DNA from 4 places in the Paenibacillus sp. FSL F4-0100 genome. Region 2 is predicted to be linked to each of the others. Evidence: riboswitches for the same ligand, from Rfam matches in the RefSeq annotation. Region 2 holds a riboswitch; each other region holds the start of a gene.

Region 1 (7,448 bases), 3.4 Mb from region 2:
CCTCTATTAGAAGTAAAGAATTTGCAGAAATCATTCACGGTGAAAAAAGGATTCTTCGGTACGTCCAAGCAGCTTCGTGCCGTGGATGGAATCTCCTTCGCGATCCATAAGGGTGAGACCTTCAGTTTGGTTGGCGAAAGCGGCTGCGGCAAATCGACGACTGGCCGCTTGGTGACCCGTCTGTTGGCGCCTAATAGCGGCGAGGTCCTGTTTAACGGAACGGATATTAGCGGATACAATGAGAATCAGATGCGCCCTCTGCGCAAAGACATGCAGATGGTCTTCCAGGATCCATACGCTTCCCTAAATCCAAGAATGAAGGTCAAAGAACTGGTCGCGGAGCCCTTGCTCATTCATACCAAGCTGAGCACCAAAGAGCGGGACAAACTGGCTTGCGAGCTGCTGGAAACGGTCGGATTGAACAGCTTCCACGCCGAACGCTTTGCCCATGAGTTCAGCGGCGGTCAGCGGCAGCGGATCGGCATTGCCAGAGCACTGTCCGTGCGTCCGAATCTGATCGTAGCCGACGAACCAGTATCTGCACTGGATGTTTCCATCCAATCGCAGGTGTTGAACTTGCTGCAGGATCTTCAGGAGGAATACGGCCTGACTTATCTGTTCATCTCCCATGATCTCAGCGTGGTTGAGCATATCAGCGATCGGATTGGTGTCATGTATCTGGGCGCGCTCGTGGAGACGGCCGACAAAGATACGCTTTACGACCGCCCACTGCACCCTTATACTCAAGCCCTTCTGTCCTCGGTACCTGTTCCGGATCCGAAGCAGAAGAAGGAACGGATCATTCTGAAGGGAGATCTGCCGAGTCCGGTGAATCCGCCGACAGGCTGCCGCTTCCATACACGCTGTCCATCCTGCATGGAAGTGTGCAAACAGATTACGCCGGTTTATCGTGAGGTGGAGCCGGGCCATCAGGTGGCATGTCATTTATATGACGAAGAAATCATGAAAAATGCTTAACAGCGTTGATTCTCTTATACAGGAGGGAATGTCTCGATATGAATATCACAATAGATGAAGCTTCATTGGCAGATACTTCGATTTATGTGGTTTATGAGGGCGAGGAGTCTCATTTCCGTTTAACGGAATCTCGAAAGCATAGCATGAAGCTGACTTGGTTCTATGGCCGCTCTGATCAAGAAGCGGACGATCTCGTTGTCGGAATGGGGCAGCGCTCGAACCTGACGTTGGAGCAAGTGCGCAGAACAGGCGCATCAGCTGCGAGAGCACTGCTCAAGGAATACAAATCAAGCGCAGTACTGATACGCACCTCAATCTGCGAAGACCGGGCTTCTTCCCGGATTTCGGTGGAGGAAGAACTCCAGGCGTGGGTTGAAGGCTGGATGTATGGATTGTATCAATTCAATAAGCATCGTGGGGTTACGGCCAATCTGCAGGCTCTGTCCCTAAATCTTCGACAGGAAGATTGGCAAGGTCTTTCCTGTGAAGAGATGGAAGCTATCATACGGACGGCAGAAATCCGAATCGAAGGGACGCAGCTCACCCGAGACCTGGTGAATGAATCACCGGAAACGCTAAATCCGGAAGCGTTTGTTGCGGTTGTCGAGGATCGTTTTAAGAAGGCACCCGTTCAGCTTCATGTGTATCGCGGACAAGAGCTCCATGATCGGCAGATGAACGGTCTGATCGCTGTGGGTGCCGGCAGCAAATACGAGCCTGCCATGATTGAGATTTCCTATAGTGGGGTGGATTCCGAGAAGGAAAGTCCTCATATTGTGCTCATCGGCAAAGGCGTAACCTTTGATATGGGCGGGATGAACGTCAAAATCGGCCGAGACATCAGCGATGCACGTATGGATATGGGAGGCGCTGCAGCCGTCGTGGGTGCCATGGATATTCTGGTATCGCAAAAAGCTCCGGTACGCGTAACGGCGCTTATAGCCGTTGCGGATAATTTATCGGGACCGGATGCAATGCTTCCTTCTTCCGTTGTTCATTATCCGAATGGTTTAAGCGTTCAGGTAGCGAATACGGATGGGGAGGGGAGATTGATCATTGCGGATGCGCTGCTGCATGCAGCGAAGCTTGGCGCAGATAAGGTGATTGATATCGCAACCCTTACCGGTAATGTCGGAGCCGCACTGGGCTTGGAGATTGCGGGCATCTGGGGTGATCAACAGATTACGGCCGATTTGGTTGAGATCGGTGAGCGTAACGGAGAGCGCCTATGGCCTATGCCGCTGATGGACGAGTACGAATCGGATCTCAGAAGCGATTATGCCGATCTGAAAAATGTGGGTACGTCAACTTTGGCAGGTGCTATAACGGCTGCGCTGTTTATCCGTCATTTTGTGGCGGATTCTATAAAATGGGTGCACATCGATATGGCGGGCACGGTCCAGTATAAAAGGGAATTCCCCCACTCCGCAGCGGGGGCTACCGGCTATGGTGCAAGATTGCTCGCCGATTATGTGGAGAAGCAGATTCTCCATGCATAAAGAATCAACTTCAGTAAGGAGTGACGACGATGCTGCTTGAAATAATCGCAACATGCGTGGATGATGCCATCACAGCAGAGAAGAATGGCGCGGACCGTCTGGAATTGATCACAGCGATAACCGAAGGCGGGCTTACGCCGGGAATCGGGCTTGTTGAAGAGGTTGTGAAAGCCGTTCAGATTCCTGTACATGTCATGGTCAGACCTCATAGCAGATCCTTTGTGTACAACGAACATGATATAGCTACCATGATGGCGGAGGTTAAGGCGATCCGCAAGGCAGGTGCAGCTGGCGTTGTGCTTGGCATGCTGACTCCGGGAGGGAAGATTGACGAGGACTCCTTGGTCAAAATGCTGGAATGGACAGGAGATATGCAAGTCACGTTCCACCGGGCTTTTGATGAACTGGAGGATCAGTTCGAAGGACTGCGTACATTGCAGAAATACCCGTCGGTTACCCGTGTCCTAACGTCAGGAGGACCGCAGCCTGCACCGCAGGCCATCCCGAGAATTCGGGAGCTTGTAGAACAAACGGCAGGCAGTGAACTTAAAATATTGGCCGGCAATGGTCTGAAGTGGGAAATCATACACGATTTTATCGACCGGACCGGTGTGAGCGAGGTCCATTTCGGCTCAGCTGTTCGGTACGGTCGATCAGGGCTGAAGCCCATCGATCCGGTCGAGCTGCGATCGCTGGCTGAGAGCATACATCAATAGAAGTAGCAAACCTATCGGAAACAGGTGAACAAAAATTGCAAACCGTATGGAATAAACAGCAAGAATTTGTGGTTGGCGTTGACCTTGGGGGTACGAAGATCGCGGCAGCGCTCTTTGATTCCGAAGGACAGCTGCTGAACCGGGAGCAAATGGAGACAGCGGGTGCGCGTACGGCTGAAGAAGTGGTCGCGAGAATTACGAACATGATCCGCAGCGTGTCGGGCGGCCACCCTCTTCGAGGCGTAGGGATGGCTTCACCCGGAACAGTTAACAGTAGGGAGGGGATTGTCATTCATGGTACGAATCTGCCGGAATGGACGAATGTCCCCCTCAAAGCCTGGATGGAACGTGATCTGCATACGGAAGTACAGGTGCTGAATGATGCCAATGCAGCCGCATGGGGAGAATATGTAAGAGGAGCGGGCCGAGGGTCGACAAACATGATATACGTGACGCTAAGCACAGGCATCGGTTCAGGCATCGTGCTGGATGGGAAGCTGTTCCTGGGCAGCAGTTCTTTTGCAGGGGAGCTTGGGCATCATATCATTGATCCCAGCGGTCCGCAGTGTAATTGCGGCAGCCACGGCTGCTGGGAGGTATTTGCTTCAGGAACGGCCATCGGCCAGGCAGCATCCCAGCGGATGCTCACCCAGCCCAGCGTAATTTCTGAACTGGCCGCATCTGAGGCGGGAGTGAACGCCAAGCATGTGTTTGAGGCAAAACGACTTCATGACCCCGTCGCAGTAGAGGTCATCGATCGTGCCATCTATTATATGGCGCTTGGACTGGTTAACGTCATTCACAGCTTCAACCCCGATCGCATCGTGATTGGAGGGGGAGTAAGCAGAGCGGGCGATCTTTTATTTCCGCAGCTGCGGGAAATGACAGATAAGCTGGTCATGCCATCCTATTTAGGCACGTACGAAATCGTTCCTGCAGGACTTCGGGACGATGTTGGTCTGGTTGGAGCTGCGGCCTTGTTCCAGTAGCATAGGTGTAAAGAGAACGTTACGGATATAAAGGAGTAATAGCGGTTAGATAAAAAGCGTTCGGATCGGCAACGTAGTTTCATGTTAACCGAGCTTAAGCGAATTAGACAAAAGCCGCCCTTCAGGGGGCGGCTTTCCAATTATTCATAGAGAGCGGGAAACGGAGCGATCATTTTTTTCGTTATAAGTCCGTAACATGTGACAAGTGATAGGCGTGAACCGTAAGCCGTCATCCGTTTTCACTGGAGGCGAGTTTTTGGTTTCCTGGTTAGGTTTGTTTGTATCCGACAAACAATAAGCGGTTGCTCACACTTTCCCGCGATGCCGGCGGAAACCGCCGGCTCCAAACCCGCACGTGGGATGACCTGCAGGCTTGGAGCCGGCGGCTGCCGCTATTCCATGTACTTGGATGCGTCAAATGTAATCATGGACGTATGATTGGCATGTTCAATCAGTGAAGAGAGCTTGGTTACTTCGCGTTCCTTCTTGCGCGCTTGCGCCTGATAAGCTTCCGGATCATATAAAGCGACGTTGAACAGCGTTACGGCACCATCTCCGCTGCCACGGCTGCTCTGCCGCTCCAGCTTCTTGCGGGAGCCGAGATGAGCAAGTTGTCCGATATCGCTGCGTATCTGTTTGGCCAGCTCGATCGCTTCCATGATGGTCATGTCGGAGCCGTTCCAGCTAATGGTTTGCGTTGTATTGGAGATTGCCATTAGCAAATCCAGCTTTCTGTAATCCGCGGCGGCGGCTTCGATTTCTTCCGTAATGGCATCCACACTGCGTGCAGGATATTCCGCCGTTTCCCCTTTTTCAATGATTGTGCTGCTGTTGTTCAAGCGTTCCGACATCAATTGATTCATGAGACGGTTGATTGCTGCCCGGACTGCCAAAGCTTCAGCCATCGTGATTTGACTCATAAGTGATCGATCACCTCTTTAATTTCATTACTGATTATGTAAACGCATAGATCTGTAAAAAGTTGCTAGATTATTAAAAAAAGCAGTTCGAGAAGGAAAGCAGAGTTACATAATTGTCATGACTGTGTGAGATGGTTAAAAAATAGTCGGCCGAAATTAACCATCTTTACGACAGCTCCAAACATAAAACGATAGATTTTTAGGATATGATTGACAGCATCCTTGCTTGTATACTATATTAAGAGAAGGTTACAAAACGTTAATGAATTTTGCCGAATTTCGTTTGGAAAACGGGGGAACCGTCTTGGGTGAATTACTCTTGTATAGAGAGTATAGGGAACCTTCAACCGAACCCTTAGCTAACTCCGTAGGCATCGAAGGAGAGAACATATTTTGAAGAAGTTTGTCATCACTTTGCTAGGGTCTGCAATTATTTTTTCTTCTGGTGCCGTATCAGCATTTGCTGATCAACAACCGAATTTTCAGTATCAAGTGAAGCAATTGGTAGGAACTCCATACAAATGGGGCGGAACGACCACTAGCGGGTTTGATTGCTCCGGATTTATTCTGTACATGTTTAGAAATTTCGATATGGATCTTCCACGTACTTCCCAAAGCCAGGCTCAAGCCGGTGAACATGTGGATCGCGAAGATCTGCGGGTTGGAGATTTGGTATTCTTCAATACAAGCGGCAGCGGAATTTCTCATGCAGGCGTTTACATTGGTGACGGACAATTTGCGCATGCTTCCAGCAGCAAGGGAGTCAGAATCAGCAAGCTTAGCGATTCATATTATGAGCCACGTTATGTCACGGCACGTCGTGTGTTGAGTCAAGAAAATTATGCGAGACTGGTAGGAAGCGCAAGCTAATTGGATTACATTGCAGTTTAGGGTTCAATACATAACCAGAAAGCCTGACAAAGGGGTGTCCTTGTCAGGCTTTCTTTTTTTAGATATCAGAAAGTATAAACTTCGAAGCTTGTGACTTCCTGATATCGCAAGAAAAACTTCTACTAACTGCGGTCTGTCATCTGTGAAAGTACGTCGATAGAAGGTTTTCTTACTATAAGTCTGTCAATCCCACAGGGGTTGTTCGGTTACTCCTTAACAACAGAGGCATTCACAGCTGCTTCCATCCCGTTATTATAGAGACGGAACAAGCCAAGACGCCAGAAAGCAGCGCCTTTCAGATCATAGCGTTTGGCCAAACCGAGCTTATCGTCCACGGAAGTGGCTGTTTCGCTGCTTAAGCTGATGCCGAGCAAAAGCTTCTGCTTCGGGACACCTGCTTGGAGTGCCAACTGGATCGCTTGGTCCACCAGACTGTTTGGTTCGGGAACCTGAGATTTGGTTCCGACCGGATTGTACTGATAAGCCATAACGATGAGATCATCGGCGATGGAAGCAAGCGTCTTGTAATCATAGCCTTTATAGGCGCTGTTCAATGGCGGCACCGCTAAGGACAGAGCAATGTCATGCGGCAATGCTGCCTTTAATTGCTTGACATAATCATTGAGCAGCTTCTGCTGGTTTACGACATCCAGTTTAAAACCGAGCCCTTCAAAATCAAGTACAACGCCGCCGAAGCCGTTCTCCGTTACCGCGGCTGTGATGCCTTCAATGGACTTTTGGCGCAGGCTGCTATCGCTCAGTACTTTGGTTAATTCGCCGTTTCCATCCAAGGCGTAGACCATGAGGTATGGTTTAATCTTCTGGTCCGCAGCATCTGCTACCATCGATTGCGGCGTAACGTCACCGGCCGCAGCGGGCAGGCGGTACTCGTCGCCTTGAAGCGTGAACTGACCCTCACGATCGATGCGGCTCCATCCAAAGGCGACTGAATTCATAGATGCAACAAGATCCCGTTCTTGGAAAGATTGCAATGCATAGAAGGCTCTCAAATGCATCTCGCGCTGCGGCGATACAAGGGAGACCGTGCGAGTTGCCTGATTCCAGCCCACATCGACACCGAATTGGCTGCTGAACGAGCTAAGCGGGATCAGTACACGGCCTTCCCGTTGAACCGGCGGGGCCGCAAGCTTCACTTGTTTTCCATTGACCGTTGCTGTCGTGCTTCCCACCTGAAGTAACACTTCAGTCGATCGGCCTTTCAAACTGCCGATGGCCTTTACGGTTTGCGTCTTGCTATTCCAGGTGATTTGAATGCCCAGCGCTTCACCGACCGTCCGGAATGGAACGTAGGTGACCCCTTTGTCTACCCGAGGAGCCGCATCGAAGGTTAGCGTAACATCATCCAGCTTTACCGATATGGCAGGCTCAGCGTATACCTGACTAACATGGGGTGCGGTGCCGACCAAGGATAAGGCAAGAACGGCAGCGACAGCT
Region 2 (7,448 bases):
GGCAGGTGCGGTAAAATGAGGGGAATCATTACGAGAGCCGACGATTATGCTTCCAGCCGTTCCGCCAATCTAGCGATTACCCGGACGGTAGAGGCTAGGTTCATCAAAAATGTGTCCATCATGGCGCCCGGCCCTTATCTTACCGAGGCCGCGCAGCTGTTGGCGCATCGCAAGGACATCTGCTTCGGTTTCCATATGACGCTGAACGCGGAATGGGATAACGTACGCTGGGGACCTGTTGCCGCGAAGGAACAGGTTCCTTCGCTTGTCGATCGGGCCGGATATTTCTATCAGGACCCGATCCTGTTTCAGGATCATCCGCCTTCGCTGCAGGAGATCCTTGTAGAGTGCGAAGCGCAGCTTAATAAACTGACCGCAGCAGGCTTCAATATTTCTTATGTCGATTCTCATATGCTGCCGGAGCGCTTCATCCCCGGGCTGCAAGAAGAGCTGGACCGCTGGATTGAAGCGAAGGGGCTAATCAACCATCGCGATTACTATAACTTTTTCCCGGGCGGCGTTCCGGACGGGGTCGAGTCGTTTGAAAGGGTGCTTGGCGGCCTGACGGAAGACCAGTACTTCTTTCTGTCCCATCCAGCCCTATATTCGAAGGAAATGGTGCAGTGCGGCAATGCTCAAGTGGATGGGGAAGAGCTGGCGCGCGGACGCGATCAGGAGGCTTCTTTTCTTGCACGGGAGGACTTAAATGAGATTAGTGAGCGACTGGGTTTCCGCGCTATACGTTATGATGAAGCGGTACCATTACCTGGTGTATAATGGAAGGGCCATAATGAATTTATCTTATGGATACAGGGAGAGGCGAAAGGAAGATGAACATGAAAATGGTTCAATTATTGCCAAGAAGCACCCCCGAAAATCAAGGAATCTCATCGCAGTCTATCGAACGCTTTATCCGATCGATTCAGGAAAAGGAGCTGGAACTCCACAGCTTCATGCTGGTACGGCATGGACATGTCGTAGCGGAAAGCTGGTGGAAGCCGTATGATGCGGACAAACCGCATATGCTGTTCTCGCTAAGCAAGAGCTTTACCTCTACCGCGATTGGACTTTTGGTCCAGGAAGGCCGGATTACGCTGGAGGATCGGGTGATCGGCTTCTTTCCGGAATACGCTCCTGAAGATCCCTCGCCGAATCTGTCCGCGATGACGATTCGCGATTTGTTGATTATGGGAACGGGGCACGACCAGGAGCCTGCCATGCAGTCCGATATTTGGGTGGCCGATTTTCTTAAACAAGCGGTTGAGCATGAACCCGGGACCCACTTTGTATATAACAGCGCAGCGACTTACATGCTCTCGGCCATTCTGCAGAAGGTCACTGGCATCACGCTGCTGGATTATTTGCAGCCCCGTCTGTTTGAGCCACTCGGCATTTATGGAGCCACCTGGGAAAGCTGTCCGCAGGGGATCAACACTGGCGGATGGGGACTTAAGCTGAAGACTGAGGACATTGCCAAATTCGGTCAGCTTTATCTTCAGAAGGGGGTATGGGAAGGCCAGCGTCTGATCCCGGAAGCGTGGATTGAAGACGCAACCTCCAAGCAGATATCCAACGGACCTGCGGATTCCTCTTCGGATTGGACCGAAGGGTACGGATATCAATTCTGGATGTGCCGCCACGGTGCCTACCGCGGCGACGGTGCCTTTGGACAATTCTGCGTCGTGTTCCCGGAACAGGATGCGGTGATTGCGATTACCTCCGGCCTTGGGGACATGCAGGCCGTGCTGAATGAGATATGGGAGCATCTGCAGCCAGCGATGGGATTGGATGCACTGCCGGTCGACACCGGAGCGGAGGCTTCTCTTATTAGAACGCTGCAAGAGCTTAAGCTGGATCCGCCAATCGAAGAGGCGGTATCCCCAATCGAGAAGGACGTCTCCGGGATCGTCTATGATCTCGAGGAGAATGAGGAGAAGCTGCGTTCATTCTCCGTTCGATTTGAAGAAGATGGCGCGGTCATGGAGCTTGAAGGGGAACACGGCATCAATTTGGTTGTCTGTGGTCGTAACGAGTGGAAGTCGGGAACCACGAAGCTGATGATGACGGCGGATAACGAATATGCTGCCTCCATGACCTGGAAGGATGACCGGACGTTAAAGTTGACCATCCGACTGACAGAGACGCCATTCTACTTAACTACGGAATGCACCTTCGGTGAGGAAAGCATTCATCTTGCATACTGGATGAATCAATCATTCGAGGGCAAGGTGGTCCGGGAGATTAAGGGCAAGGTTAAGGCGTAGAGCCTGTAAAATAAGCAGCGGCACATAAAAAGCCTCTCCATCGTCATGGAGAGGCTTTTTTGCATGCCGTAATCAGAATCGCTCTGATACCGTCTTCGCCTGCGTGAACAGGAGCAGGTAATCAAGCCCGCCGGCTTTGGAATCGGTCCCGGACATATTGAAGCCTCCGAATGGGTGGGTGCCCACCAAGGCACCGGTGCATTTCCGGTTCAAATACAGGTTGCCGACATGGAAATCGCGCCGCGCCTGCTCTAGATGAGCGCGGTTGTTCGAGATCACCGCGCCAGTCAGCCCGTAGTCGGTGTTGTTGGCGATTTGGATCGCTTCGTCGAAGGAGGCGGCCTTCGTGAAGGCCACCACCGGGCCGAAGATCTCCTCTTGGGAAATACGGGCGGTGCTGGCCACGTCCGCGAAGATCGTCGGCTGGATGAAATACCCCTCCGGATCGCCCGGAAATCCACCGAGTACCAGCGTGCCTTCGCCTTTCCCGATTTCGATATAGTCCAGAATTTTACGGTAGGCCTTATCGTCGATGACAGGCCCTACCTGCACCGCGGTGTGTAACGGACTGCCGATAACCAGCTTCTTGGAGCGGTCGATAACCTTCTGCAGCACGGTATCATAGACGTCCTCATGCACGATGGCCCTGGAGCAGGCGGAGCATTTCTGGCCGGAGAAACCGAATGCGGAGGCGGTGATCGCGTCTGCCGCGAGGTCCAGATCGGCCTCACTGTCTACAATAATGGCGTCTTTTCCGCCCATTTCAGCGATGACGCGTTTGATCCATTGTTGCCCCGGCTGTGTCTTGGCCGCGCGTTCCTGAATCCGCAGTCCAACGTCGCGGGATCCCGTAAAGCTGATGAACCTGGTCAGCGGATGATCCACCAGATAGTCGCCTACTTCCTGGCCCGGTCCCGGCAGGAAGTTAACAACGCCCGGAGGCAGGCTGACTTCTTCCAGTAGCTCCACGAATTTGGCGGCAATGACCGGCGTGGTGCTCGCCGGTTTCAGCACAACGGTGTTGCCCGAGACGATGGCCGCCGTGGTCATGCCTGCCATAATCGCGAGCGGAAAGTTCCACGGCGGAATGACGATGCCGACGCCGAGTGGAATGTAATAGAGATGATTTTCTTCCTCCTCATGAACCGTTAGCGGCTGGGGCGCGCTCAGGCGCTGCATTTCGCGTGCATAGAATTCCATGAAATCGATGGCTTCGGCCGTATCCGCATCCGCTTCGGCACGCGTTTTGCCAGCTTCCAGCGTCATCAGTGCGGAGAATTCAAACTTACGTCGCCGCATGATTGCTGCAGCCTTGTACAAATATCGTGCCCGTTCGCTCGGCGCGGTGTGTTTCCACGTCTCAAAAGTCCGTGCGGCTGTCTGAATGGCTTGTTCCGCAAGTTCGGTATCGGCTTGGGATACAATGCCGATGACCTGACGTTTACGGGACGGATTGGCCGACTTTAGAGTACGCTCCGTATGGATTTGGGCACCGCCGATAACCAGAGGGTACGTCTTGCCGAGTTCGGCTTCGACCGCGGATAGCGCAGCATCGTATAACTTGTTGTTCAACTCGTTCTTGAAGTCCAGAAATGGTTCATTCCGAAAAGGTACTCGCATGGAAGGCCCCTCCTTAACATGATATGATTCGGAGCTTTAGGTTTATGGTCCAGCTGCTGAATGCGTCATGGTGGGGTGTTTAGAATCTCTTGGTGAAAAGCTCGATGTTAGATATGTATGTCTTTCTGCATGCCGTCATGATTTTTGCATATGAGTTAAGATAGAGTGCATTTTGGTTTGCCTTTTGCAAAGGGGGAGCTCGCATGGACGGAACCGAACTTTACCGTAAAGTGATCCTGACGGTGTCCGGTAATAAATTCGTGAAGTGGTTGTCGATCAAGTACGGCCGAAAACTGGCGGGCAGATTCATAGCCGGCGATACCTTGGACGAGGCGCTGGATGAAATTGAGAGGCTGAATGAGAAGGGCATTCTCGTCACGCTCGATCATTTGGGGGAGGGTATCACGACGCTGGACGAAGCGGCCGGGTACCGGGAGGAGTATTTGAAGCTTGTAGAAGGGATTGCCAAGCGGGGAGTGAAATCGAACGTTTCGCTGAAGCCGACGCAGATGGGCATGGCACTGGACCCCGAGAAGGCTTACGAGAATATCAAGCTGGTGGCGAAAAAGGCGAAAGAGCACCGCAACTTCGTTCGTCTGGATATGGAGGATTCGCCGTATACCCAGGCGACGATAGACATGACGCTGCGGCTCCATAAGGAGGGGCTGACCAATGTGGGGACCGTGATGCAGGCCTACTTGTTCCGTACCGAGGAGGACGTCAAGAATTTAATCAATGCCGGTGTTAATCTGCGGCTCGTGAAGGGGGCGTACAAAGAGCCGGGAACGATCGCTTTTCAGCAGAAGCGGGAGGTCATTGACAACTATAAGAAATTGATCAAAATGCATTTTGATCAGGGTGCCTACGTTGCGATTGCTTCGCATGATGACAACATCATCGACTGGGTGAAGGTGTTTGCCGAGCAGAGTCACATAGACAAACAGGAATTTGAGTTTCAGATGCTGTACGGGCTGCGGATGAACGATCAGGCAGCGCTTGCACAGGACGGCTACCGCATTCGGTGTTATATGCCCTACGGAACGATGTGGTACCCGTATTTTACGCGGCGGCTGGCGGAGAAGCCGGCCAACCTGATGATGGTGCTCAAAAATATGTTCAAGTGAGCGGGGGAAAACAATCAATTGAAAGTGAAGCGAGGACGGTAGCTCTCTAGCTACTGTCCTAGAAGAAATAATACGCCTCCGAGCAGTCCATCAGGAAGGAACGCTCCAGCGGCAAGCTGCCTAACCGCTTACGGGTGATGTGCTGTTGCCGATTGGTCTCCAGATCGGCGAGCGCCGATACGGCGAGCTGCATCCGGGCGGATCCCCACTGGTGCTGCTTCTGGGCATAGCGAACGGCCTCGGTCACGGACATGCCTTTCAGCCTCGTAAAGACGGCTGCCCAGCGGACTAGATCCGTGAATTCCCTGTTGCTTGGCAGCGCATATTCGGCATAACCGGCCGCGTCTTTGCAGCTGATTTTGAACAAACCGCAGTTCCAATCTCGTTTGCTCCAGGGGATAAAGCGTTCAGCCGAGCCCTGGTCGAAACGAAATATCTCCATATGGCGGATGGGCTCTACACTTAATGCGGGAACTTCGGTTTCGATAACGGATGTCAGTGCAGCCTCGATGAATTTCGTCATGATCTACGCTCCTTTATAGGAATGTTATATGCGCGGCAAATAGGCCTGGTGAGCAGAGATCCCCCGCTCTCCAGGCCTATTTATCGTTAGAGGCCCTGTTCCAGTGGCCGCTTCCGCTTAAGGCTCGGGTGGTGTTCTCTCTCAAAACGCGCCTACGAGGTTAGCTGACGGATTCGGGCTTGAGAGCACCCTACCGCAGTGCCTGACCATCTAGGCACTTCGGATTCACCCCATTCACCAATAGAAGCTCCATTGGCGATTTTGGTTCCCCCGTCTCCCCATCAGTCGAGAGCTCAGCGTATAACGAATGTTTCGAATAGATGGATGAATCATACGCCGGAGGAAACTAAAAGTAAATGATCATATGGGACGGATACATTCCGAAAATCGATGAAAACCGTATAAGAAAACGTGTACATTCAGTCGTGTCATCGATTATCATGGCAAAATCTCGGTATCTCGATAGATTGCGATAAATACAAGAAAACAAGAGAAATACATAGTATAGAGTAGTATTCGGGAGATAATGAAGCGATACTGGTCAGTTCCTGTTCGACATAACGCCACATGTGTTTTTGCTCACATTTACTTCCTGCAGGGCCAGACGTATGATACGAACTATGAATTGACGGACATCAGCGACAGGCAAACGGGCAGCCGTTCCATGAAGGCCTACAGACAGTGTGAGAGCTCAGTTGGGCTCTTTTATGGATCGAATCTCGGGCGAAGGCGCCATGGGCCTTCGCTGAAATTGCAGGATGATGCGACTCTCACCGCTCGAACCTGATGCTGTGTTGTTTTGCCGGACCTGGATGTTTAGTCAATGGCTAATAGAATAACATGCTACTCGTTTTCAATTTTCGCTGAGTCCTTGAATGGAAAAGGAACGGGGGAACCAGTCGGGAGATGAATCTATCTCTCAGGGGTGAATCCCATGGACAAGATAACGGTCTATGGGTAGGGCGACTCTCACGCCCGAATCCGTCAGCTAACCTCGTAAGCGTATCGAGAGAGGCAACGATTGTCGTGGACTTGGGCCACGGTGTATTTCACCGTGTCCTATTAAGGAGCCTGCGGGAAGAGTTCTTCTCTTTCCACAGGCTTCTTTGTTGTTGTCTTCTCTTTCCGAACTTAGGAGGAGAACAAAAGATGGAGAAATCGCAGGAGTTTATCCTGGTATCCGCACCGAACAAGGCCGGGGAAGAATTTATCCGCCAGCTGATCTTTAAGCGCATTTCGTTTGTGGCCATAGCCAACAACCGGGTTGAACAGGAGAGGCTGCATGAGCTGGGCTGCACCAACATGATACTAATCGATACAAGGGACGAGCAAACCTGGATCATTCCCGAGTTTCCCGTCAGCAAGGTGTTTCTGTTCGAGAGCAGCTTGAATCTATGCTGCCGCTATTTACGGATTTGCCGGACCTGGACCACAGAGTCGATTTATGTGATTACCCATTCCAGCAATCCGCGATTGATATACAAAGGGCTGGGTGCCGATGTGGTGCTTCATACGAACCATCACCAGGTATCCTTCCTGATTTCGTCCATTGTCAGCTAAGGTCTTGGCTGATATCACAACGAGGTTTTAGGAGGTTATATTCATGCAGGATTTATATATGGTGCTCATATTGGGAGGAACCTACGGACTGTTCATGCTGTTCATGTCTTGGTGTGGGCGCGTGGTTTCTGAACCGGAGGCGGATTAACCATGATGATCATTTTGGTATGCACGCTCTTTATTTTTCTGTACTTGATTTATGCGCTGATTCACCCTGAAAAATTCTAGGGAGAAAGCTGAAGGAGGAAGGCATTCGCCATGGGCATTTTACAAATTGCCATCGTTATACTCGTTCTGGTGCTGCTGGTAAAGCCGCTTGGAACTTATCTATATCAGGTGTTTCGCAATGAAGGCAAT
Region 3 (7,448 bases), 1.4 Mb from region 2:
CTTGGTCACGCCCGTATATTTCACAATCGGCTTGGTACCCGCAGCGGTAGCGGGATTGTTCTCCTGCTGCGGCACCTTCGACGCTTCCGCTTGCTCATCGATCACAACGGCATTCAATAGACTCCCTCCTTTATTTTCCACGCTGCAGATTCATGCGTTTTTCCAGCCTTTGCACAAGCAAAGATGCGATATAACTGATGATCAGGAACAGAATCCCGACCAGCGTATACGGCTCAAATGCACGGAACGACTGCGACACGATATTTTTGGCCGTCAGCATCATCTCCACCAGCGTGATGGCGCATAGAATCGGCGTTTCTTTAAACATGACAATTAAATAATTGCCCAGTACCGGAATGATTGGCGGCACCGCTTGCGGCAGTATAATACTTCGCCAGGTTTGGGCTTTCGTGTAATTCAGTGCTGTGGCAGCCTCCCATTGCCCCTTCGGCACTCCCTCGATTCCGGAACGGTACACCTCGGACAGATAGGTGCTGTAATGCAGCCCGAGACCGATGACCCCGGCATAGAAGGCCGGAATGGAAATTCCCGTTAGGAGCGGCAGACTGTAATACAGGAAGAAGACCTGAACCAGCAGCGGTGTATTGCGAATAAATTCAATGATTCCTTTGGTTATAAGCGACAACAGCTTAAATCGGCTCCGCGTCGCAAAGGCAAGCAGCAATCCGATGATTAATGCCACCACGAAAGCGCAGATCGTCACCCATACCGTCATCTTTAACGCACTCAAGAGCTGCGGCAGGATATCCCACACATAGTTCCAGTCCCACATGACTATAACCTCCCCGCTGTCCATTTACGCTCCAGCAGTCGAACTGCCAGCGATACGAGCGTAGCAATGACAAAATACATGAGGAGCAGCAGTACCAGAATCTCGGTCGTCCAGGAGATGTAATTGTTGCGAAGCACCATCGCCTGATACGTCAAATCCGCCATGGTGATGAAATAAACCAATGAGGTGGATTTGATGAGTTCCACAAGCTGATTCCCGAAAGGGGGAAGCATTCGCAAGGAAGCTTGAGGCAATATCACATTCCACAGCCTTTGCCAAGGCTTCAGATTAAGCGCTAAAGCGGCTTCCCACTGTCCTTTCGGAACGGCCAGCACAGCGCTTCGGACGATCTCCGAGCCGTATGCGCCGAAGTTTAGCCCGATCGCGAGGATGGCCGCCAACATTTTTGGAAGCTCGATGCCGATGAACGGAAGAGCGAAATACAACCAAAACAGCTGCACCAGCAAGGAGGTTCCCCGAAAGACTTCCACGTACACGGCTGTCAATGTGCGAATGATCCACAGCTTCGACAGTCGGCATAACCCGGCTGCAAAGGACATCACGACCGCAAGGATGGCTGAAAAGAAAGCTACCACAATCGTGATCTCCGCCCCTTTTAGCAGCGTAGGGAGAAAATCAATCCACGAATTCGGCATGCTATTCCCCGCAAAGCGCAGCAGCCGTCATTTCACCCGGAAGCTCTTCTTCCGTGAATCCGAACTTCTGCAGAATGTCCAGCAGCTCGCCTGATTCCTTCATTTTTTGCAGCTCTGCATTATAAGCCTCCTGGAACTCGGTATCCGCTTGGCGGAACGCCGTAGCTCCATAACCCCGAACGCTTTCTCCATCGATGACCGGCTGCTCGAAATCAGTTACACGTTCGATGTTGTCATCACTAGCCGAATCCAGCATCGCCTGCAGAGAGGGTCCCGTCATGGTAATCGCCTGTACCCGGTCTGCCTGAAGGGCGCTAATAGCCGAGGCCTGGTCGGGGACCTGTATGATCCGGTCTGAAGGAATACCGGACTTCTCCATATAGCCGATTTCAACCGCGCCTGTCATGACGGCGACCTTAGCCTGGTCATGATTAGCAATATCCTCATAACTTCCGAGTTCCATCGGGTTCCCTTGCTTCACCGCAATGGCTTCCCCGATGCTGTACTCCGGATTGGCAAACAATACGGCGGAGCAGCGGTCCGGATTAATGAACATGCCTGCGGTGATTAGATCGAACCGCTCGGCCTGCAGTCCGGCAACCAGTGAACCGAATTCCGTCAGCTCTCCCCTCATTTCCTTGATGCCAAGCCGCTCCAGAATAACCCGAGCAATCTCAACGGCTTCTCCCGTCAGCTCCCCGTTGGCCTCTTTATAGGCATAAGGCTTCTCATTCGCAAAACCTACGGTGATATACCCTTGCTCAATGGCGCGATCCAGTGTACTCCCTTTGTCACCGCAAGCCGCAAGCAATACCACCATAGTCACTGACAACATCAGCACAAGCACTCTCTTCAAAACCTTCCACAACCTTTCGTTATGACTTTGCAATCCTTACAAAATGGCACGTTGAAATTACCCTTGTTAACACATATGTTAACTTGGATATAAGGACATTCAGACACCTTGCACGGGTCGGGGCTTCAGGGAAGATGATTCATCCATCTCCTTGCACGCTTAAACCCAATGCCATCCGACTGATTCAATTGGTTAAACATTTGCAGGCCTTGCCCCTCCTCTTTAGCAGAATACAAAAAGACCACCAAACAGGGGATTTAGACATAGCTCCGCCAGCAGGGGGTCAAAAAATAGAGAAAAGGCCCCTAAGAGAATCAAGGGCCTTTGTTATGAACATCCATTATGTATGCAAGACCCATCCACTGCTGACGAGGTTAGCTGACGGACTCGGGTAAGATGGTACCCTACACTCATGATTCTAAGTGACTCGCCCCTGGTGAAACTGGTTCCCCCGCTTTCCGGAAAATGTATGCCGGAAACTAAGCGTGTGTCCATGATAAAGGGAAGTTTAGGAAAAGTCAAACCCCTTTAACCGCTTTTTCTGGAAATTCAGACGCAGAAATGCCATTCTTCCGGGGTGTATGACAAGCTAGAAAAATGCCTCATTCAAGCCTGTCCACCTACAACATAGGGATTTTATCCCATACCTATTTTTCGCTATATAGCAGGCGTTTGCCATGCCTCCCTTACTCGTTCATGTGATGGATAGTTTATGCCATGAATTAGACCAAAACAGTGGAAAGCTTCTACACTCCATCTGAACCAAAAAAAATTTTTGATTATCCATTAAAAACCCATTATGACTCATTTACTTCTAGTTACGGGAGCGCTGGTGCCAGCATCATATATTAACCGCTTTATGAAGCAATGAATGCACACCAAAAACCCCGATAAGTGTCGGGATTTTTGGTCCATGGATTATACGGCTGTATATCCGCCATCCACCAGTAAGCTTGTGCCTGTAATGAAGGATGCATCTTCACTGGCAAGGAACAACACGGCTTTGGCTACTTCTTCCGGCTGTCCCAAGCGGCCCATCGGATGAAGGCCGACCAGGTGCTCGGTGATCGCTTCCGTTCTTCCCTTAATAAGCGGAGTATCGATGTATCCCGGGCATACGGCATTGACCCGGATCCCTTTTGGAGCATAATCCGCGCCCATGGACTGGGTTAACAGCTTAACGCCTCCCTTAGCGGAAGCATAAGCGGTAACACCCGCTTTTCCGACATGGCTATGGATCGAGCCGCAGTTTACGATCGCCCCTCCGGTTCCTTGGGATAACATCTGTTGGATTACATATTTATCACACAGGAACACCCCTGTAAGATTAATATCAATCGTCTTTTGCCAGTTGTCCATCGACAACTGATCAGCAGGGGCATCATGAGCAATGCCTGCATTGGCGAACAATACATCGACACGGCCAAAATGCTCAACCGTCTGCTTCACCATATTTGCAACTTCCTGTTCTTGGGTCACATCCGTCTTAACGAACAGCGTTTCAAAGCCTGCGCCTCTTAATTCATCCGAAACAGCCTGTCCCCGGTCCGAATAATCTGCAATAACAACCTTGGCTCCCTCTTCTACAAAAAGCCTTACTGCTGCTTCGCCGATCCCGCTGGCGCCTCCCGTCACAATGACAACCTTGGATTCAAATTTCATTTGTCGACCACTCCTATATTGTGAATTCATCATATCGGTTCCATATTCATGTAGAGTTAACATATTCCAGGCATGATATTCCACAAGCCCCCGTTTCTTTCATGAACAACATCCTATCGAATAACGGCATATGGACGCTCACAACTTAATATTCGCCTCATCCTAACCTTATCCAGCCTGTCCATTGTTATACAGGCCGCTCGATTGTAAACATCTCTCCCAGTGAAGCATAGATATTACCAGCCATACGGCTCACAGGCTTCAACTTGGCAGCGTCAATCCGGCCTTGCTCGTAAAGTTCCTCCGCAACATGGAAGCGAACTACGCGGGCAATCAGCAGATCGGCACCAGGCAGCTGATCCGCTCCATTCAAAGTGACGACCTGCTCCAGCACGCATTCCATGCGAATCTTGCTCTCCAGAACGCCGGGAACTTTAACGACCTCGCTAACGACCGGGGTTAAATGCGCTCGGTCAAGTTCACTCTCATGCGGGGGCAGGTTCGCCGCCGTTTCGTTCACGGCTTCAACGTTGTCTTCGTCCACGATGTGGATGACAAGCTCGCCGCTTTGCATGGCATTTCTCGCTGTATCCTTAGCCGTACCGTTCTTCCGCTGAACGGAAACGGACAGCAGGGGCGGATTGCTGGACAGAATGGAGAAATAACTGAATGGTGCCGCATTCAGCACACCGTCCTCCGATAATGTCGTAACAAAAGCGATCGGTCGCGGAACAACGCTCCCGATGAGCAGCTTGTAGGTGTCCCGTTCGCTTTGGGTATTCGGGTCAATGGATATCACTTCAGTTACCCCTCTCTTGTATTTTGACTTGAATAGGCTCCAGACCTTCCTCAATACGGGCTCGCTCCGGTTCAAACCAGGCAGGAAGCTTCAATTGTTCCCCCAGTGAGTCCAGATCTTCATCCACCGTAAATCCGGGCGGATCGGTTGCGATCTCAAACAAGATCCCCCCTCGTTCCCTGAAATATAACGATTTGAAATAGTTGCGGTTCTTAATATCCGTTGGCAAAAAGCCATGCTGTTTCACCCACTCTTGCCATGTAACATGCTCAACTTCATCTTGAGCCCGCCATGCGATATGATGGGTCGTTCCGGCACCTCCGGCGCCCCACGGGATATCCCGCATCGGTAAATCAATCACGTTGCCGAAGGGCCCTAATGATTGAAACCGCGCATAGTTAACGTCCTCTCCCATGAAGGTCAGTCCCATTACCTGCTCCAGCGCTATCTTCGTTTCCTTCCACTTGCTGCTGAACAGGACCGCACCGCCAAACCCCTTAATCGCTGTGTCCGGCGTCACATCGTCTACAGACCAACTGCTCTTCGGTCCGTCTTCCCGCTCGACCAGCTCCAGAGAAAGTCCATCGCGATCGGAGAATTGAAGATAATGTTCGTTAAAACGGAATGCTTTCATGACAGGGACGCCGAAGCTCCGTAAACGCTGTTCCCAATAAGGCAGGGCACCCGCAGGGACAACAAAGGTTGTATACCCAACCTGCCCTCCTCCACGTCTCCCTCTTCGCGAAGCAGGAGACGGAAAGAAGGTAATAATAGTCCCCGGGTGCCCCTCCTCACCCCCGAAATACAAATGGTACACCTCAGGCGCATCGAAATTCACCGTCTTCTTCACCAATCTGAGTCCAAGCACGCCCGTATAAAAATCAACATTCTTCTGCGGGTCCTGTGCATAAGCGGTAATATGATGAATGCCTGCCGTTTGTAATGCCATATTCATCGCCTCCTCATTGTTTCGTGTCGAAACCTTGTTCCGTTTCATGGTCCTGTATTGCATGATTTATGAGTCGGTAAACAATCTTTAATGTTAATATCTTTAATTTAAGATTATATATTTTTCCTCTCATTGTCAAGCGCGCCTTCAAACCTCGGGCATACAAAAAGCCGCCAAGAACGCTTCCACGCTCTTAGGCGGCTTCAGTATGCAGCTGCGACCGCATGCCTATCACCCGTCTATGCTTTTTGCCATTTTTCCTTAAAGAATAGCTGATAAACTCTCGTTACGATAATCTTAATGATCATGTAAATCGGTACCACCAGCAGAACCCCTATAATTCCGCCGAGATCCTGTCCCACCAAAACCAGGATAATGATCGTAATCGGATGGATAGCCAGCTGTTTGCCAAAGATATATGGTCCAATCAGGTTATCCTGAATCTGCTGAGCTGCCAGAATGACAACAAGCGACCAGATCGCCGTTCCAGGGGATTGAATGAAGCCGATGATCACGATCGGGATCGAGGATAGAATAGCTCCGATAAATGGTATGAAATTCGCGATAACCGCCACGGTCGTCAGCAGTAATGCATAAGGAAGACCAATAATCAGGAAGCCGATGTACATCAAGACACCCAGCGCCAGATTGACGAGCACTCGTCCAACGATGAACCCTTTGAGGGCATTGTTGATTTCATCCAGTACCGAAGCTCCCACTTCCTTGAAGCGGTTAGGCAAAAAGCTGACAATCATCTCTCCGAACTTCCCGCCTTCCTTCAGCATGTAATACAGCAGGATCGGGAACGTAAATAAAACGATAGCAAAGTTCGACACGAACGAGAAGAGGTTCATAATATAATTCGTCAGGAACGTGAAGCCTTGATTCAAATAATCGGTTAATTGGGTAAGTGGATTAGAATCCTCCGGAAATATCTCCTTAAAGAGCCCGTTATTTTCCCACTCCTGCAACTGTTCACCTAAGGCAGCAAATAATGCGGGCGCATTCTCCACAAGAGCAATGATCTGATCCCGCAGGGATGGCCATACCCCAATAATAAAACCTGTAAGTATGCCTGCAAACACGACATATAGGAGCAGGATGGCCAGCGAGCGATTTAGCTTGCGCTTTTCGAGAAGATCAACCAGCGGCCTGAGCAGGTAATAGAAGAATCCTGACAGCATCAGCGGCACGAGGATGATCGAGAAGAACGAAAGTACCGGTCTGAATATAAAATCCACCAGCGATCCCAAATAAATAATAATGAGGACCAGAATCACGGCGAGACATAATTTGAAAAACTTGTTCATTTTCAGCAAAAAGCATGCCCCTTCTCCTATTTTTTCACCATCGTATCATGACAATGTGTGCATATACAAATCGCTTGCGTCTGCACTGGTATAGGATGTCGGATTGTAGCGCCATCGCTTATATAACCATTCAGTTCACTTCATCCTGCCGATATATACTTCTCCTAACGCCTCACGTATAATATGAAGGATTGCAAGGGCAAGGATATAGTTTAGGAGGATATTATGAACATGCATGTTACATCCATCACTCTTGGTCTGATCATCGTACTGAATATCGTGTTCTCCATGTTCGTGGTTTTTAGGGAACGGCGGGATGCCGGCTCCACCTGGGCATGGCTGCTGGTGCTGTCTTTTATCCCGATTTTGGGCTTTGCGCTCTACCTGTTGTTCGCCCAAAATTTAAGAAGAATCCGTCTCTTT
Region 4 (7,448 bases), 1.7 Mb from region 2:
AGATTACCGGGGAGATTACGTCATTCCTGAGCGGTGGGCATGAAGAGATCAAGAAGGAACTGCAGCGCAAGATGCAGGAGGCTGCGGAGGATTTGTATTTCGAGCGTGCCAAAGAACTGCGGGATCAGATCATCCATATCGATACGCTAATGGAGAAGCAGAAGATTACGACGACGGATACGCGGGACCGCGACGTATTCGGTTATGCTGTGGATAAAGGCTGGATGTGCGTACAGATTCTGTACATGCGCCAAGGGAAAATGGTACAGCGCAACAAGTCCGTTTTTCCGTTCTACGGCGATGCGCACAGTGACTTTATGTCTTTTATTGCCCAGTATTACAGTGATAATCCTGCATTGCCGCAAGAAATTCTGCTACCTGAGCCTCTGTTAATAGGAGGCGAGGCTGATCCAGAGTCGGTTGCTGGAACGGCTGTGGATGAAGGTGTGTTAGACCCAGAGGAAGGCGTGGATTCGACGAGTACGCTTTCCGCAGGAACATCTGATGAGCAGCAGGCAGCCCTTGCCCAGGCACAGGAGAAGCAGGCCGAAGCCGCTGGCATCGTGGATGCAGCCGGAGGGGCTGCCGCCCTGCAGGAATGGCTCGGCGTGAAGGTGCATGTGCCGCAGCGTGGTTTGAAGAAACAGATGGTGGGCATGGCGTCGGATAATGCAAAGGTGTCCTTAGACGAGAAATTCCGCTTGATTGAGCGCGATGAAGAACGCACCTCGGTCGCAGCAGCGAATCTGGGCGAAGTGATCGGCCTCCAGTCGCTGAACCGGATCGAAGCATTTGATAACTCGAACATCCAGGGGACCAACCCTGTATCGGCCATGGTTGTATTCACCAATGGGAAACCAGACAAGAAGGAATATCGGAAATACAAGATCCGTACCGTGCTGGGACCGGACGATTATGATACGATGCGTGAAGTGATCCGGCGGCGGTACGAGCGCGTCTTGAAGGAGAATTTGCCGCTTCCCGATCTGATTGTGGTCGATGGAGGGAAGGGACAGATTTCCGCCGCCAGCGATGTGTTGGAGAATGAGTTGGGGTTGTATATCCCGGTCTGCGGGCTTGTGAAGGATGCCAAGCATAAAACAGCGCAGCTCATGGTCGGAGACCCGCCGGAGCCGGTTACGCTGCCCCGGGACAGCCAGGAGTTCTATTTGCTGCAGCGTATTCAAGATGAGGTTCACCGGTTTGCGATTTCCTTCCACCGCGAACAGCGCGGCAAATCGATGGTATCCTCCAAGCTGGATTCCATCCCGGGCATTGGAGAGAAGCGCCGGAAGCTGCTGTTGAAGCATTTTGGCTCGGTCAAAAAAATAAAAGAGGCTTCAGTCGAAGACTTCAAGCCCCTTTCAATCGGTGAGAAATTAGCAACGGAAATTCTTAAGGCACTTCGTGAGGAGGAGTCGTGACATACGGCTTCTCTTTTTTTGTTGGATTGAAACGGTAAATCGCATACGCAACAAGCGCAGGAAGCACCATGTAGAAAGCACCAATCAGCAAGTTGGTGGTGTCCTTGAGCAAGATCAGGCTAATACCCATCAAGATGCTATTAAAGATGACATGGGAGAACATGGCCGCCAAATACCCATATTTCAAAAAGATGTAGCTAAACAGCAAGCCGATGATAACCAGTTCAATGGGCCGGGAAATTACAGGGTATATCGGATAAAGCGTATGCCCGAGCGCCCAGATGAGCGAGGTAATCAAACTGGCAACGAACGTATTGCGGACGATCTTTTTCACCATTTTGATACCGAACAGTCGATAGACGGCCTCTTCGGATATGCCGGCCAGCCAGGCCATCAGCGGAAACAGCCAAGGATAGAGCATGTTGTAAGGCGACTGTGTGGCATCCGTGGTGGACCATGTATTTAAGGTTAGGCCCAGAACGATAAAGATAATGGATTGGACCCCAAGCAGGATGAAAGCCCACATATATCCCAGCTTCATGCTGTCCAGTACATAATGACCGTATCCGGGTTCTTTGGCGCGCGGCCATGGATTGAGCCCGTCTTCTTTTTGCCATAGTCCGTTGCCCCCGACAAGGGAGAAATAGAGCAGGGCGGAGAATATGAGCGAATAGACCGCATAGAAAATCATCATCCCGAATATACCGGTTTGCGACATCCCCTCGGATTTGAAAACGGGAATCAGATTATACGTATTTAGCATCTGAATGATAAACAGCAGCACCGCTAGGAACAGGCCGCGCTTAAACGACGTATAGGCTCTGGTCTTTACGCTGTACACAATGGCAAGAATGCCAAGGATGAGGGTGAACAGGCCATACCCTGCGAGTGTCAGCAGCGTTGCATCCTGAGTCTGCTTGTTGACATAGGCGGAATGGGCGGACGGGACTGAGAAGGATGGCTCATAGGAGCGTAATTTCCCATGTTCGAAGGTGAAACGGTGCTCCAATCGGGAATCGCCAATTTTGGATTCCGGGTCCACATATCGGAGCCGGGGTTCCCCTTCCCGTGTAACCAGCTCAAGGCGCGACAGGTCATAGCCCGCTCGCTGGAGCCAAGGCTCCGCGAGCGCTTGCTTCTCGGCTAATGACATGCCGTCCTCGACGACAAGCAGCATCTGCCTTTGTACATCGCCCTTGTTCAGCTCAATCCGGTCATAGCTGGAGCGGGCGTAATCGTACGAGAATCCGACGATGCCAGAATTTTGCATGTGCACGTCCACATTGAGGGCATCGCCTCCCGGCTCGCTGAAGCGAACGCGGTATACGTCATAGGGATATTTGGCTTCATAGGTTTTGTTGTATTCCGAAAGTTTCTTTTCCTTCGCCAGATATCCGTAAAGTTCCGATTTGGATTGATATGTAACCAATGTGTCATCCGTTTTTGCAGCCGTAAACTGCAAATGCTCCTGAGCAAAGCTTGAAGCCGCTTGCCGAGCCTGCTCCTTGGATATGATATTCGGAGATGCCATCTCGGTAGAATCCGGATTCGTCGACGGAAACACCTGAAATAATAGGAACAGAATCAGGCCGACTGCGGCAGGCACGATGAGCTGTTTTAAATTGGGCTTCAGCTTCAAGGGCTCTCTTGCACGATTCATGAAATTCCTCCTCTAGGAAAGTTGATACTCCCACTGGTATTCGATATGCCTGATTAAGTACGCATAGAGTCAATATAACATAGTTATGAAAGTCATAAGCAGCTTATCCCAATATCCGGAATAATGAAACAAATCGATGAAAATGAATGAAAGGTTTCGAAAACGTTAGAGAACCCCATGCTTGTATTCTTGAATATGCCCAATTCGCGCTCTTTTAAAGATTTTTTGGGTGAAAAACGGCATTGGGTTACGTACCAGATTGCGTTATAATCACATCATGCTTCAAGGAACCGAATATTCCAGCCGAATTTCGTACTGAAAATGGGGGAACCATGTAATTGGGGTGAATTTCATTATTCCTAGAATAATGAATAGGGCGACCTGTGGAAATGCCCGAATCCGTCAGCTAACCTCGTAGGCTGCAGCACAGGAACCAGACCGTAAAGGGCACTGCGTTTTCCAGTGTCTTTTTTCTTGATTTTTTTTAAGAAGGTGACCGATTGAACTCTAAATTTAACTGGCTCAGGTTGTCTCCGCCGCAGATTCTCGTGCTTGGTTTTGCGGCTATTATCTTCATCGGGACGGCGCTGTTAATGCTGCCGATTTCCACAAGTACAGGTGAACCGCTTGAATTTATCGATGCTTTGTTCACTTCGACATCGGCAACATGTGTAACGGGTCTGGTTGTGGTGGATACAGGAACGACATTCAGTTCCTTCGGAGAAGTCGTGATTATGCTGCTGATTCAGATCGGCGGGCTCGGATTCATGACGATGGCTACTTTATTTGCCTTGGCTCTGAAAAGACGCATATCGCTCAAGGATCGTCTCATTCTGCAAGAAGCGATGAATCAGTCCTCGATGGAAGGAATCGTAAGGCTGATTCGCAGAGTGTTGTTGTACTCCCTCATCATCGAGGCCTGTGGTGCCATCATTCTATCGATCCGCTGGGCGTTTGATATGCCGATCGGCCAGGCGATTTATTATGGCGTTTTTCATGCAGTCACGATGTTTAACAACGCCGGTTTTGATTTGTTTGGTGATTTTCGGAGTTTGACCGGGTATGTTTACGATCCTGTAGTCAACATAGTCGTGATGTTTTTGATTGTCTCAGGTGGCATTGGTTTTATCGTATTATCCGATCTGATTGATTTCCGAAAACAGCGGAGACTTTCCTTGCATTCCAAAGTGGTGCTCACCATGACGGCTACCTTGCTGCTGGTTGGATTTATCGTCATTCTTATATTTGAATTCACCAATCCGAGGACGCTCGGCTCTCTGAATTGGGGCGGAAAATTCTTCGGTGCGTTATTCCAGTCCGTAACGCCGCGTACAGCTGGCGCGAATACTATAGATATTACGGGGCTTCGACAGGCCACGCAATTTTTTATCGTGATTCTGATGTTTATCGGAGCATCCCCGGGGTCAACCGGTGGCGGTATCAAAACAACAACCTTCACCATTATGGTGGGGGCGGTTATCGCCATGATGCGCGGGCGTGAAGACATCGTCATGTTCCGTTATCGCCTGGCCCAGGAGCGGGTGCTGAAGGCACTGACCATTGCATTACTGGCACTGCTGCTCGTTCTAATCGTATCGATGATTCTGTCAACGACAGAGGAAGGGAGCTTCCTGGAGATCCTATTCGAAACGACATCCGCCTTCGGTACGGTGGGTCTCTCCATGGGTTTAACGCCTGAACTGACGGGATTCGGGAAGATTTTGATCAGTATTACGATGTTTGCAGGGCGATTGGGGCCTTTGACGCTTGCTTATGCACTGGGGCCAAAAAAGGGTAAAGAATTATATCGTCATCCGGAAGGCAAAATGATTATTGGATAAGGAGTACAGGAGAGACATGAAACCAAAGCAATTTGCAATCATCGGTTTGGGACGATTTGGCGCCAGCCTGGCGCTTGAACTGATGGAACAGGGATATGAGGTGCTCGGCATCGACCGCAGTGAAGAGGTTGTCGAGGATATGAGCGAGCTGCTGACGCACACGGTGGTGGCGGATGCTACGGACGAAGAGGTGCTTAAATCGCTCGGTATCCGTAACTTCGACTGCGGGATTGTGGCGATCGGGAACGATATTCAGATGAGCATCTTATCCGCCATCTTGTTAAAAGAGCTTGGTGTCGCCATGGTCGTTGCTAAGGCGATTTCGGTGCTGCACGGCCGGGCGCTGGAGAAGCTGGGCGTGGACCGGGTGATCTTTCCGGAAAGGGATATGGGGATCCGGGTAGCTCACCAGCTTGTCACGCCCAACCTGCTCGACTATATCGAATTATCCAAGGACTATCTGATTGTGGAGATGACGGTCACGGACTGCATGGACGGAAAAACGCTTAGCGAGCTCAATACGAGGGTTCGCTACGGTGTCAGCGTGGTGGCCCTGAATAAACAATCCGGCATCATCGTAGCGCCAACAGCCATGGATGTGGTGAACTCCGGCGACATTATGGTCGTTATCGGCTCCAATGATAATGTGGATCTCTTTGAGTCTGAGGTCGTGAATATGCTCGAAAAATAAATAAAGAAGAAAAAAACCTGACGACCCTATATACCGTCAGGTTTTCTTCGTTTTATCCTCCTCCAGCTTACGGAACAGGATTTCCGTTTCGTCAATCCAGCGGCTGGCTGCCTTGCTCAGCTCCGAGGCTTGGCCGTAGATCAGCGAAGTTGTTCGCCGGGTTTCAATGAGTGCCGGAATATGAATGTCGACAAGCCCGTTATCGGACAACAGCTGCGGTCTCAGATAGGATTTGGGCAGAAGCGCGGCTGCCTTGCAGGTCGGGATGAGCCTGACGATCGCTTCGAAGGAATCGATCTCCATCCGAATATCCGGCATAATGCCCCAGCGGTGGAACAGGTCATCCGTCAACTTGCGGTACCAGGTGCCGGTTGAGAAAATGATCATCGGCAAGCCTTGAAGCTGCTCGATGCCGACATCCTCGATCTCCGCCAGCGGGTGTGAAGACGGGATGACAAGCTCCAGATGGTCATCAAACAGCGGAATACAGTTTAAGCCGGGCTGGTTGATGGAGGAGGCGACAATGCCGACATCGACCCGTTTATCTCTTACATAAGAAACGATCTCATGGGTCTTGCCGGTGATCAGCTTGATTTCGGCCGCGGGATGACGCTCCATGAATGCGTTAACGAGCGGGGGCAAGGTGGTCTGCAGTGTGGTTAGGCTGGCCCCCAGGTTGATCGAGATCTGATCCCCCTCCCGGTAATGGGCCAACGTCTGCATGAATTTGATCTGCTGCTGGCGCTGCTCCAGGGCAAAGGTGTACACAATCTGTCCGATGGAGGTAAGCTCCAGCCGTTTGCCGCGGCGGTTGAACAGCTGCAGCCCGAGCTGGTCCTCCAGCTTGGCTATTTTCCTGGACAGGGCTGGCTGTGACAAGTTAAGCAGCTTGGAGGCTTGGTTTATGCTGGATTGCTCTACAACGACGGCGAACATGTCCAGTTCTTCAAACATGGAATTCCTCCTATATAAAATAGACATATGTGCAAAACATTGCTTATGCGTATAGATTATAACGATTAATAATTATATTGCAATTCCATTATAAGAAAAAAAGGAGTAACATGAAACATGACACAAGTTGTTCACACGATTGCCGAAATAGGCAGCTTTTTGTCGTTGCAACGGTTTTAGGACAGGGTAAGTGTAATTGTTCTGGAAATAGGAAAGATTGAAAATGAAAACGCTGCACATTGGAAAGGGGAACGTCGACTGATGAAAGGGTATTATTCCAGAAAGCTGCATTCTTTGCTCGGTGTCATACCGCTTGGAGCATTTTTGCTCAGCCATATGATTTCCAACTTTAAGGCTTTCGAGGGTGGAAAGGAAGGCTTTGCAAGCGCGGTCCATTTTTTGAACAGCATGCCGCTGATATTTTTCCTCGAGCTGTTCCTGATCTGGCTGCCACTGCTATATCACGGTGTCTACGGGTTATACATTGCTTACCAGGCAAATAACAACGTGGGCAATTTCAACTATGAACGGAACATCCGCTTCACCGTCCAACGGATCACCGGCGTTATTACGTTCGTTTTTGTTATCTGGCATATGTACGATACGCGTTTCCAAATCATGATCGGCAAAATCACGCATGACGATTTGGGCGCGACCATGCACGGCATCATGAACAATCCGATTCTGTTTACTCTGTACGTCATCGGCGTTGTGTCGGCAGCCTTCCACTTCACAAACGGCCTGTGGGCGTTCCTCGTTAGCTGGGGCATCACCGTCGGTCCGCGCGCGCAGAAGGTATCCACTTACATCTGCATGGGCTTGTTCGTATTGATGAGCGTGCTGTTTGTTCTGGCTATGACAGCATTCCGCAGTTCCGA

Evidence for each region. Region 2 has a riboswitch for cyclic di-AMP ahead of MHH48_RS02405 (hypothetical protein). Riboswitches for the same ligand answer to the same signal wherever they lie in the genome.
Region 1: linked by a shared signal. The riboswitch ahead of MHH48_RS21860 (C40 family peptidase) and the one ahead of MHH48_RS02405 (hypothetical protein) in region 2 are both predicted to bind cyclic di-AMP.
Region 3: linked by a shared signal. The riboswitch ahead of ehuB (ectoine/hydroxyectoine ABC transporter substrate-binding protein EhuB) and the one ahead of MHH48_RS02405 (hypothetical protein) in region 2 are both predicted to bind cyclic di-AMP.
Region 4: linked by a shared signal. The riboswitch ahead of MHH48_RS29855 (TrkH family potassium uptake protein) and the one ahead of MHH48_RS02405 (hypothetical protein) in region 2 are both predicted to bind cyclic di-AMP.

What each region holds. Positions count from the first base shown of each region.
Region 1 covers NZ_CP150303.1:4,872,294-4,879,741, reverse strand. The annotation lists gene MHH48_RS21885 (dipeptide ABC transporter ATP-binding protein) at 1-978, shown strand, start outside; gene MHH48_RS21880 (leucyl aminopeptidase family protein) at 1,017-2,477, shown strand; gene MHH48_RS21875 (copper homeostasis protein CutC) at 2,507-3,193, shown strand; gene MHH48_RS21870 (ROK family protein) at 3,229-4,182, shown strand; gene MHH48_RS21865 (hypothetical protein) at 4,575-5,102, opposite strand; cyclic di-AMP (ydaO/yuaA leader) riboswitch at 5,363-5,492, shown strand; gene MHH48_RS21860 (C40 family peptidase) at 5,496-5,972, shown strand; gene MHH48_RS21855 (stalk domain-containing protein) at 6,200-7,448, opposite strand, start outside.
Region 2 covers NZ_CP150303.1:537,142-544,589, forward strand. The annotation lists gene MHH48_RS02380 (carbohydrate ABC transporter permease) at 1-19, shown strand, start outside; gene MHH48_RS02385 (ChbG/HpnK family deacetylase) at 16-777, shown strand; gene MHH48_RS02390 (serine hydrolase) at 837-2,264, shown strand; gene pruA (L-glutamate gamma-semialdehyde dehydrogenase) at 2,337-3,884, opposite strand; gene MHH48_RS02400 (proline dehydrogenase family protein) at 4,088-5,008, shown strand; gene MHH48_RS02405 (hypothetical protein) at 5,067-5,531, opposite strand; cyclic di-AMP (ydaO/yuaA leader) riboswitch at 5,665-5,840, opposite strand; cyclic di-AMP (ydaO/yuaA leader) riboswitch at 6,383-6,550, shown strand; gene MHH48_RS02410 (hypothetical protein) at 6,681-7,091, shown strand; gene kdpA (potassium-transporting ATPase subunit KdpA) at 7,350-7,448, shown strand, end outside.
Region 3 covers NZ_CP150303.1:6,855,093-6,862,540, forward strand. The annotation lists gene ehuA (ectoine/hydroxyectoine ABC transporter ATP-binding protein EhuA) at 1-117, opposite strand, end outside; gene ehuD (ectoine/hydroxyectoine ABC transporter permease subunit EhuD) at 131-793, opposite strand; gene ehuC (ectoine/hydroxyectoine ABC transporter permease subunit EhuC) at 796-1,449, opposite strand; gene ehuB (ectoine/hydroxyectoine ABC transporter substrate-binding protein EhuB) at 1,451-2,305, opposite strand; cyclic di-AMP (ydaO/yuaA leader) riboswitch at 2,656-2,801, opposite strand; gene MHH48_RS31175 (SDR family NAD(P)-dependent oxidoreductase) at 3,224-3,967, opposite strand; gene MHH48_RS31180 (flavin reductase family protein) at 4,155-4,766, opposite strand; gene MHH48_RS31185 (ring-cleaving dioxygenase) at 4,768-5,715, opposite strand; gene MHH48_RS31190 (AI-2E family transporter) at 5,955-7,034, opposite strand; gene cls (cardiolipin synthase) at 7,257-7,448, shown strand, end outside.
Region 4 covers NZ_CP150303.1:6,562,495-6,569,942, reverse strand. The annotation lists gene uvrC (excinuclease ABC subunit UvrC) at 1-1,424, shown strand, start outside; gene MHH48_RS29860 (CPBP family intramembrane glutamic endopeptidase) at 1,396-3,084, opposite strand; cyclic di-AMP (ydaO/yuaA leader) riboswitch at 3,376-3,520, shown strand; gene MHH48_RS29855 (TrkH family potassium uptake protein) at 3,585-4,925, shown strand; gene MHH48_RS29850 (TrkA family potassium uptake protein) at 4,942-5,616, shown strand; gene MHH48_RS29845 (LysR family transcriptional regulator) at 5,653-6,570, opposite strand; gene MHH48_RS29840 (succinate dehydrogenase cytochrome b558 subunit) at 6,832-7,448, shown strand, end outside.